DNA from 3 places in the Shewanella dokdonensis genome. Region 2 is predicted to be linked to each of the others. Evidence: predicted binding sites of a transcription regulator. Region 2 holds the regulator's gene; each other region holds the start of a gene.
The links. The regulator MetJ, encoded in region 2, represses methionine synthesis genes. The targets are predictions, from matches to a motif close to TAGACGTCTAGACGTCTA.
Positions count from the first base shown of each region.

Region 1: serA (phosphoglycerate dehydrogenase) is a predicted target of MetJ. The motif match lies at 973-990, and genes of this name have one in related genera.
Region 3: msrA (peptide-methionine (S)-S-oxide reductase MsrA) is a predicted target of MetJ. The motif match lies at 1,825-1,842, and genes of this name have one in related genera.

Region 1 covers NZ_CP074572.1:2,867,644-2,870,922, reverse strand. The annotation lists gene KHX94_RS13745 (PaaI family thioesterase) at 1-266, opposite strand, end outside; gene KHX94_RS13740 (DUF2238 domain-containing protein) at 315-926, opposite strand; gene serA (phosphoglycerate dehydrogenase) at 1,092-2,321, shown strand; partial or broken gene ygfZ (tRNA-modifying protein YgfZ) at 2,434-3,279, shown strand, end outside.
Region 2 covers NZ_CP074572.1:2,391,119-2,394,397, forward strand. The annotation lists gene KHX94_RS11460 (conjugal transfer protein TraF) at 1-377, shown strand, start outside; partial or broken gene KHX94_RS11465 (sulfite exporter TauE/SafE family protein) at 400-1,136, opposite strand; gene metJ (met regulon transcriptional regulator MetJ) at 1,205-1,519, opposite strand; partial or broken gene metB (cystathionine gamma-synthase) at 1,735-2,894, shown strand; partial or broken gene KHX94_RS11480 (bifunctional aspartate kinase/homoserine dehydrogenase II) at 2,913-3,279, shown strand, end outside.
Region 3 covers NZ_CP074572.1:3,840,191-3,843,469, forward strand. The annotation lists gene pgm (phosphoglucomutase (alpha-D-glucose-1,6-bisphosphate-dependent)) at 1-1,214, shown strand, start outside; gene msrA (peptide-methionine (S)-S-oxide reductase MsrA) at 1,331-1,810, opposite strand; gene astE (succinylglutamate desuccinylase) at 1,963-2,991, shown strand; gene KHX94_RS18430 (thiamine pyrophosphate-dependent dehydrogenase E1 component subunit alpha) at 3,142-3,279, shown strand, end outside.

The sequences.
Region 1 (3,279 bases), 480 kb from region 2:
CCGACGCAGTAATATTGTTCAAAATCCACAGCAAAGTTAGCCGCGTAACTGGCAACGGTTTCTGCCAGTACCACGTTGGCACCGCCATGTACCATACCGATGGGATTGTGAATAGCGGGTGTGGCCGGCATGGTCGCCACCAGATAATCGTCACCTATTTCAGTCACTTTGATGCCTAAGGTCTGCATCAGGGTACCTTTGCCGCCCTGCCCTAAATCTAGGCGGGCACAATCTGCAAGCGTGACATCTCTGAACCAGATACTCATATGTGTGCGTTTCCTTATGATAATGTCCCAGGCTAGTCTAGCGCCTGCTCAGCGCTTGGGTATCACCAATTTCGCTAATTGACGGTCATGAGTCGCCGACAGCGTCAATACCGCACAGATAGCGCCGATCAAGGCAAATAACATGTCAGACTGGGTATCCCAAACATAACCTTGAGTGCCCAGGAAGGCTTCGGCGCCATCGTTGGTTAACACCGCCACCCACCACTCCACCAGCTCATAAAACGCCGACAGCGCCAGGGCAAAACAGCAACAAAGAAAGCTACACCAGGCCCCCGGGCGTAGCACTTGTTTACGTAGTAATACTTCTCGCGCAATCATGGCCGGGATAAAACCTTGGGCAAAATGCCCTAATTTGTCGTAATTATTGCGGCCCCAGCCGAACCAGTCTGACAACCAGTCAAACAGCGGCACCTGCGCATAGGTATAGTGGGCACCAACAAACAACACACAGCAGTGCAACAGAATTAATAGTGACAGCAGTGGCGTTAATGGAAATACCCGCCGACACCATAACAGCAGTGGCACGGCGATTAATGCCGGGATAGCTTCCATCCACCAGGTAACACCATCATTTGGCTGCCATGCCGACCACAACAGCACCGCCCCATAAAATGCCAGCCAAATCAGTGGATTCTTCAATATCTGCCCCAAATTACGGATTGTTCATGATCTAAAATAAACACTTTAGCCATCCAGACCTCCACAGCAGCAAAAAAGGTGCTAACGTGAGCTGACAGCTTGGGGAAGCTTAACACACTACACTTTGTTCACTAGCAGATTCATAAATTGAGGGGTACCGATATCATGGCGAAACACTCGCTGGACAAGGATAAAATCAAGATCCTGTTGTTGGAAGGCGTTCATCAATCAGCCTTAGATGTGCTGAAAAACTCCGGTTATAACAATATTGAGTACCACAAGGGCTCGTTATCCGGTGATGAATTGGCAGCGGCCATTAAGGATGCACATTTTGTCGGTATTCGCTCTCGCACTCACCTCACCAAGGAAGTGCTGGATCAGGCTGAGAAACTGGTGGGTATCGGTTGCTTCTGTATTGGCACTAACCAGGTAGATCTTAAAGCCGCAGAGTTGCTGGGGATCCCGGTGTTCAACGCACCGTTTTCCAATACCCGCAGTGTTGCCGAACTGGTTATTGGCGAAATCATCATGCTGATGCGCGGCATTCCACAACGTAACGCATCTGCTCACAAAGGTGGCTGGATCAAGAGTGCCAAAGGCAGCTATGAAGTCCGCGGGAAAACCCTCGGGGTGATTGGTTATGGTCATATTGGCACCCAGCTCGGCATTCTGGCCGAGACTTTAGGCATGCGCGTGGTGTTCTACGACATTGAAGACAAGCTGCCACTGGGTAACGCGCACCAGTTGCGGTTTATGAACGAATTGCTGGCGCAAGCGGATGTGGTAAGCCTGCATGTACCGGAAACGCCCCAAACCAAGTTGATGTTTGGCGCAGCGCAGATTGAAGCCATGCGACCTGGCAGCTTTCTGATCAACGCCTCCCGCGGAACAGTCGTGGATATTGACGCGCTCGCCGCGGCACTGGAATCCAAGCATTTAGCAGGGGCAGCAATCGATGTGTTCCCGGTTGAACCTAAATCTAATGATGATGAATTCCAGACTCCACTGCGCGGTTTTGACAATGTCATCCTGACACCGCACGTGGGTGGTAGCACCGAAGAAGCCCAGGAAAACATCGGCATCGAAGTGGCAGGGAAACTGGCAAAATACTCCGACAACGGTTCGACAGTAACCGCCGTGAACTTCCCCGAAGTATCACTGCCACAGCAACACGGCACTTCACGCCTGCTGCATATCCACCGCAACCGCCCCGGCATACTGCTGAAGATCAACCAGGCGTTTTCCGAAAAAGGCATCAACATTGGCGGCCAATACCTGCAAACCACCGCTGACATAGGTTATGTGGTGATGGAAGTCCATACCGATCAGGCGGCAGAAGCCCTAGAAGAGCTGAAAAACATCGAAGGAACTATTCGTACCCGCTTGCTGTACTAAGTTGCGGCATCGGTGAATGTTTTGACGGGGCGCCCATTTGGCGCCCTGTTTATTTACGCCAAATCCGTTACAATCGAAGCACTTTTGCTGTTGTTAATATCAGGATGATCCTATGAGTCTCACCGCTCCTCAACTTTCCTGGGCACCCAATACCCAGTTACCGGAACTGCTGATCTCCCCTGTCTCATCTCGGCCTGATCCAGGTGACCGGCGAACAGAATCGTAGTTTTATTCACGGGCAGATTACTGCCGATGTTAATGCGCTCGCGGCTACCGACTGGTGTTGGGGCGCGCATTGCGACCCTAAAGGCAAGATGTTGTCAGCCTTTCGCCTGTTTGCGGTAGCAGACACATTAATGTTGCTGATGCCACGAGATACGGTTGCCAGCGACCTGCCAGAATTTCGTAAATATGCGGTATTTAGCAAAGCCGAACTCGATGATGTCTCAGACGCGTGGACGGTACTTGGTGTTACCGGAAACAACGCCGAATCATGGATTAAAGGCCATTTCCCAGCATTTAGCACTGCACATCAAGTATGTGCTTTGCCACAGGGCGTAGTGCTGAACGATAACGGACGTTTTCTGTTAGTGTTGCCAACAGCCATTGCCACCGAACTGCTGCAAGCGCAGTCACTGTATCATCACAGTGCTTGGCAGGCATTGGAGATGCTGGCGGGCTATCCTGGCTTATCGGCGGCGCATCGAGGCCAATTCGTACCGCAAATGTGTAACTTGCCAGGCACTAGACGGTATCAGCTTTACCAAAGGCTGTTACATGGGGCAGGAAACTGTGGCACGGATGAAATACCGTGGTGGTAATAAACGGGCACTGTATATTCTTAAAGGCCAAGCGAGCGTGTCGGTCACTCCTGAGTCCACGTTGGAACTGGCATTAGCCGAAGGTTTTCGTCCACAAGGTACGATTCTGGAAGCGGTGCAGATTGACGGTCAGTTGC
Region 2 (3,279 bases):
ATCTAGTGAAGCAAGATCTGCAAACCATGGTTTCGGAAGGTCGGCAACTCACTTACCAGATCAAACCCATGGTAACCGCAGGTGTCGCTTATGAATGGCGGGCCGTGACCTTGACCAGCGATATCGACTTGACGGAAAACAACAAGTTTGCCGAGCTGGAAGGACCGAAATATTGGCGTGTTGGTGGTGAAGTCAAGGCTACTGACTGGTTGGCTGTGCGGCTCGGTTATCGGCAGGACCTCAACGATGTCACCACCGATATCTATTCAGTGGGAACGGGTATCGCTATCGGCAAGTTCTTTAGATTAGATCTGACCGGGATGTTTGGCAGCGATAACGCTATCGGCGGCGCGTTACAGACCTCGTATCACTTCTAAAACTGCTGCTCTATGGGCGTTGTTAGGATAGCAACGCCCACAGGGATTTGAGTGCCAGCAGTAACGCGCTGGCGCCACACAGCGCTAATGTCAGCAAACGGGTGCGGCGTTTATCTACTCGGGGTAACAAGATGCCTGAGGCGATAAACCCGAGCACTACCGCTGGTAATAGCAACATTGATAGCAGCAGATCACGCCAACTGACCATACCGGAGAACGTCAGAACCAGCAGACTGATACAGGTACTGACCATAAAGAAGGCCGACAATGCCGCGCGAAATTTCCCAGCTTCACGCCCGGTGAGCAGTAACGCCATTGGTGGGCCGCCTATACCGGCGACCGTGCCGAAAACGCCTGAAAAAGCCCCGGCAATAAACAAGTTGCGGCGAGTGACCGCCACGCTGAATTTTTCAGGCTCATCACTACTGCCGCGCCAACAATGGCCGCAATAATCAAGCCAAGCACCGCGCGAGGTGCCAATAGCAAAGAGACCCCTAACAAGCTGCCGGGGATCCGGCCAGCCAGCGCGTACTGTAATCCGCCCAGTTCCAAATTGCCGCGTTCACGCAGTAGCGTCAGCAGAGCAATGGAAAAACTGAGCATAATCACCGGCACGGGCACCAGTTCTGGGTCAACAATATAAAGCAGCGGGGTAGAAACTACTGCCAGACCGAAGCCTAGCAAGCTTTGGGTGACGGCACCGATGACAATAATCAGCGATGCCAGCAATAAGGTAACAGGATCAATCAACGACCACATAACTGCGGGGGATTGCCGGAACGTCTGCGGCAGTTAACAAAGTGGATAAGCTTGGGGGCGCAATACATTTACTCCATTTCTTCCCATTCAATACCCATCTCTTCCATCATCTTTTTCGCTTCTGACGGGATGCTGTCTGGTTGATCCTTGGACAGATCGACATCATTGGGTAATGGCTGCCCTGTGTAAGCATGTAGAAATGCTTCACAAAGCAGTTCACTGTTAGTGGCATGGCGCAGGTTATTGACCTGGCGACGAGTGCGCTCATCCGTTAGCACTTTCAGTACTTTTAACGGAATAGACACAGTGATTTTTTTTACTTGTTCGTTTTTCTTCCCGTGTTCAGCGTAAGGGCTGATGTACTCGCCATTCCATTCAGTCATGTTGCACCTGCTATGTCGCTAATTCGCTGCCGATTTTAAACTCTTACACCCTACAGTCAAATACAGAGCCATAATACTGTATCACAAAAACGGAATTCTATACATTTGGACGTCTAAACGTCTTTATGCCTATTGACGCCAAAGGGTGACTTGGTAGAATTTAGCCATCCAGACATCTTTATGGTGTTTCTCGAAAAGAATTTAAGGAGTCGAAAATGACAGTACGGAAAATGGCCACTATCGCTGTCCGTCAGGGTATTGAGTCCGATAGCCAGCATGGTGCAGTGGTTCCGCCCATCTATCTTTCGACCAACTATGCTTTTGACGGCCATAAGCAGCCACGGCAGTTTGATTACAGCCGTTCCGGTAATCCCACCCGCAATATTCTCGGCAATGCCATTGGTGAGCTGGAACAAGGGTGCCCAGCGGTGATCACTGCCAGCGGCATGGCAGCCGTGACTTTGGTGGTCAGCCTGTTGGGGCCAGACGACCTGCTGGTGGTGCCTCACGACTGTTACGGTGGTTGTTATCGACTGTTTACCAATCTGGCGAAAAAGGCCAGTTCCAGTTGGCTGTGGTAGATCAAACCGACACCGAAGCATTGCAGCAGGCGCTTGCCCGTAAACCTAAAATGGTGTGGCTTGAAACTCCATCAAATCCTTTGCTGCGCGTCATTGATATAGCCGCCGTGGCCGCAACCTGTAAAAAAGTGGGCGCGCTGCTGGTGGCCGATAATACTTTCCTGTCACCCGCGCTGCAGCAGCCATTACAGTTGGGGGCCGATATTGTGGTGCACTCCACCACCAAATATATCAATGGTCATAGTGACGTCATCGGTGGTGCGGTAATCGCCAAAGATCCAGCGCTGGCTGAACAGCTGCACTGGTGGTCTAATACGCTAGGGCTAACCGGTGGTGCTTTTGACAGTTATCTGACGTTGCGCGGTTTACGGACACTGGCATTACGTATTCAGCAGCACCAGAGTAATGCCGCTAAAATCGTCGAACTGTTGCAACACAGTGCCCAGGTGCAGCAGGTGTATTATCCGGGATTACCAGAGCATCCTGGTCATGCAATTGCGGCCAAACAACAGCAGGGATTTGGTTCCATGGTCAGTTTTGAACTGATAGGTGGCGATGCTGAAGTCACCGCATTTCTCGGTGCTTTACACTATTTTTCTGTGGCAGAAAGCCTCGGCGGTGTGGAGAGCCTGGTCGCCGTGCCCGCCACCATGACTCACCGGGCGATGGAGCCCGCTGCTCGCGCCGAAGCGGGTATTAAAGATACACTTATTCGCTTGTCTGTTGGCATTGAAGATCCGCAGGATCTGTTGGACGACATTGCTGCGGGTTTAGCCGCAGTTGCCGCTTGTTGAGTTGGGGAGCATTGATTGATGGCACGTAGTCACTTACATAAATTTGGTGGTAGTAGTCTTGCCGATCCTGACTGTTACCGGCGGGTGGCCCACATCCTGCTGACCCACGGGCGGCCTGATGATCTGATAGTGGTTTCTGCCGCAGGCAAAACCACTAACTTCCTGTACAAACTGCTGGCACTGCGTGAGCAAGGCCAACTGTGGCAGGAAGAATTGCAGGTGCTGATGAGCTATCAGCAAAACCTGATTGAGCAGTTATTGAGTAACTCACAGGCAAGGCAGTTGCGGGAACGCTTAGCCAATGATCGCGCCACGCTGATGAGTCTGCTGGCGCTGGATATACGTAGCGACTATCAGTGCAACCAAGTGGTGGGTTTTGGTGAGC
Region 3 (3,279 bases), 1.4 Mb from region 2:
TTACGCCTTCCCACAATCCGCCACAGGATGGCGGCATTAAATACAATCCGCCCCATGGTGGCCCGGCTGAAAGTGCGGTGACGGGCTGGATTGAATCTCGCGCCAACCAATATCTTAAGTGTCGGCTAGAAGGCGTTAAAAAACTCAATTATGGTACTGCTGCCGCTATCGGCTTGATTAAACAGCAGGATCTCATCACGCCTTACGTCAGTGCGTTGGCGCAGGTGATTGACATGAGTGCCATTGCGAAAGCTGGGGTAAATATTGGCGTAGATCCTTTAGGCGGCTCCGGTATCTATTACTGGCAGAAAATTGCTGAGATTTATGGCCTTAAGATCACCTTGGTAAACGATAAAGTTGACCCGACTTTTGGATTCATGCCGCTGGATAAAGACGGCAAAATCCGTATGGATTGTTCATCACCTTACGCTATGGCGGGACTGCTGAAACATCAGGATGAATACGATGTCTGTATTGGTAATGACCCAGATTATGACCGCCACGGGATCGTTTGTCCTGGCAGTGGTTTAATGAATCCGAACCATTATCTGGCGGTTGCCATTGACTATTTGCTTAGCCATCGGCCGCAGTGGTCAGCGGCACTAAAAATAGGTAAGACCCTAGTATCCAGTGCATTGATTGACAAAATTGTTGCGTCACATCAACGCCAATTGTGTGAAGTGCCGGTCGGCTTTAAATGGTTTGTTGAGGGATTAGCTGATGCCAGTTTTGCCTTCGGTGGCGAAGAGAGTGCCGGGGCGGCATTTCTCAAACGTGATGGCACCACGTGGTGCACCGATAAAGACGGCATTATTTTGGGATTGCTGGCCGCTGAAATTATCGCGGTGACGGGGAAGTCGCCCGCAGCGCGTTATGAAGAGTTGGTGGCGGAATTTGGCCGTTGCTATTATCGGCGGATTGACAGTCCAATCAATGCTAAACAAAAGGCGCGTTTTAGCAGTTTGAACGCAGATACGCTGGGGGCCGACAGCATCGCCGGCGATAAAATCGAAGCGGTATTAACCCACGCACCGGGCAATAATGCGGCTATCGGCGGTATCAAGGTGACCACCGCAAATGGTTGGTTTGCTGCCAGACCTTCCGGCACTGAAGCGTTATTTAAAATTTATGCTGAGAGTTTTGTCAGTGAACAACATCTGGATCTGTTGATGAGTGAAGCGCAGCAGGTGATAAAACACGCCTTGAAAGGTTAATGCCAAGACTCAAACGTATCCATTGCCAATGGCAGATAGTGGGAATAAGGGTAAAAGAAACGCACGGTAATACGTGCGTTTTTATGTCCGGGCATCAAATAATTGCGATGTGATTGCTAATATTCAATATGGCAACTGGGGAGATCATTCTTGCGAATGTAATCCTGATGATAATCTTCCGCTTTGTGAAAGGTTTGTGCGGGTACGATTTCAGTGACAATCTGCCGCATTCCCCACTTGCCGCTACGCATCAGCGCCAATTTGGAGGCTTCCGCCTGTTGTTTCTGCTCTTTGTCATGGAAAAACACTACGCTGCGATACTGAGTGCCCATATCCGCACCTTGCTGGTTGAGGCTGGTTGGGTTGTGGTTTTTCCAGAATATTTGCAGCAGATCCTCATAACTGACTTGCGCTGCGTCATATTCTACCTGAACCACCTCTGCATGGCCGGTGTTGCCTTTTTTTACCTGTTCGTAGGTTACCGCTTTATCACCGCCGCCCATGTAACCACTGGTTGCATTGAGCACGCCAGGCACCTGTCGGAAAAAGTATTCGACGCCCCAGAAACAACCTGCGCCAAATGTTGCAATTGCCATTATTAATTCGCCATTAGAAGTCTAGATGGCTAAAATTATCTGCTATGGCGCAATGGCTTGCAAGCGTTAGCAATGAATAAGCTATAACGACGCATCATTAACCCCTGTGATAGCATAGTGGCATCAGCGGTTACTGAACTAAGGAGTGGAACGTGCTGCAACAACTGCTGCAACAGGCAAATTTTCTGGCACTAACCCTTGCCAATCCCGTTTCTATGGCGGCTGAACAAGCCGTGATTGCTGGGCATACGCGAGTTGAACTCTGGGACAGTGGTGTCTTGGTTTTTACGCCACTGCACACGGAAGCTACTCGCGATATTGTTCTGTCGAGTGGCATTCACGGTAATGAAACCGCCCCGATTGAACTCTGTAATCAGTTGATCCAAGCGATCGTCAGCCAGAATTTATTGTTACAGCAACGCGTGATGTTTATTTTCGGCAATCCTCCGACAATCAATAATCACACGCGATTTGTTAGCGAAAACCTTAACCGCTTATTTAACGGCGAACATGCCAATCCCCATGTGGCCAGCAATGGAGAACGGCTGCGAGCCGCGAGATTAGAAGCGTATGTCGAGCGCTTTTTTATGGCGGCAGATAGACAACGACTGCATTACGATTTACACACGGCTATCCGTGCCTCTCGCCACGAACGCTTTGCTGTCTGTCCTTATCGGCCAGATAAACCCCACTTGAAACAACAACTGGCATTTTTGAATGCCGCAGGTGTTGAAGCTTTTCTCATGCATCACGAACCCACAACAACGTTTAGCTATGCGTCGTCGACAAAGTATCAGGCGGAAGCCTTCACGGTCGAACTGGGCAAGGTGATGCCGTTTGGTCAGAATGATTTGACTAAGTTGGCGGCAATGCGTCAGATGTTGGTCGTGTTGCTATCTGAGCGTGAATTCCCCCGCGTGACCTATCAGCCAGATAAGCTGGTGCTGTATCGCGTTTGTCGTTCTTTGAATAAACACTATGCAGACTTTGCCTTTAACTTCAGTAACGAATTGCCGAATTTTACCCAGTTTGCTAAAGGTGAGCTATTGGCCCAAGAACAGGGTATTGCCATTACCGCCGCGCAGGATGGGGAAGCCATTGTCTTTCCTAACGCGCAGATCCCGGTAGGACAGCGAGCGGCATTGTGTGTGGTGGCTGATCCCGCAATTCCATTAGCTTGATGTAAAGCTAGATATACGCGCCTTAGTAATCAAACTTGATGATAGCCAGATCACAGAGATTGCCAGCCGCTTAAAGTTACCCTAGTGTGCTGGACGAGCATAAAAACCAATGGCAGGAATATTCTGCCTCATCAGAATAAAGAGCACATCATGAGCAACACTACGTTTACCCAACAGGTTGTCCATCGTGCAACGTTTTTGGAACGGGATTCTCTCACTATCCCAATCCTGAAGTTGTTACAAGCAGATGGCACCACCTTCGAAAACGCTGTGCTTCCCCAGATTGAT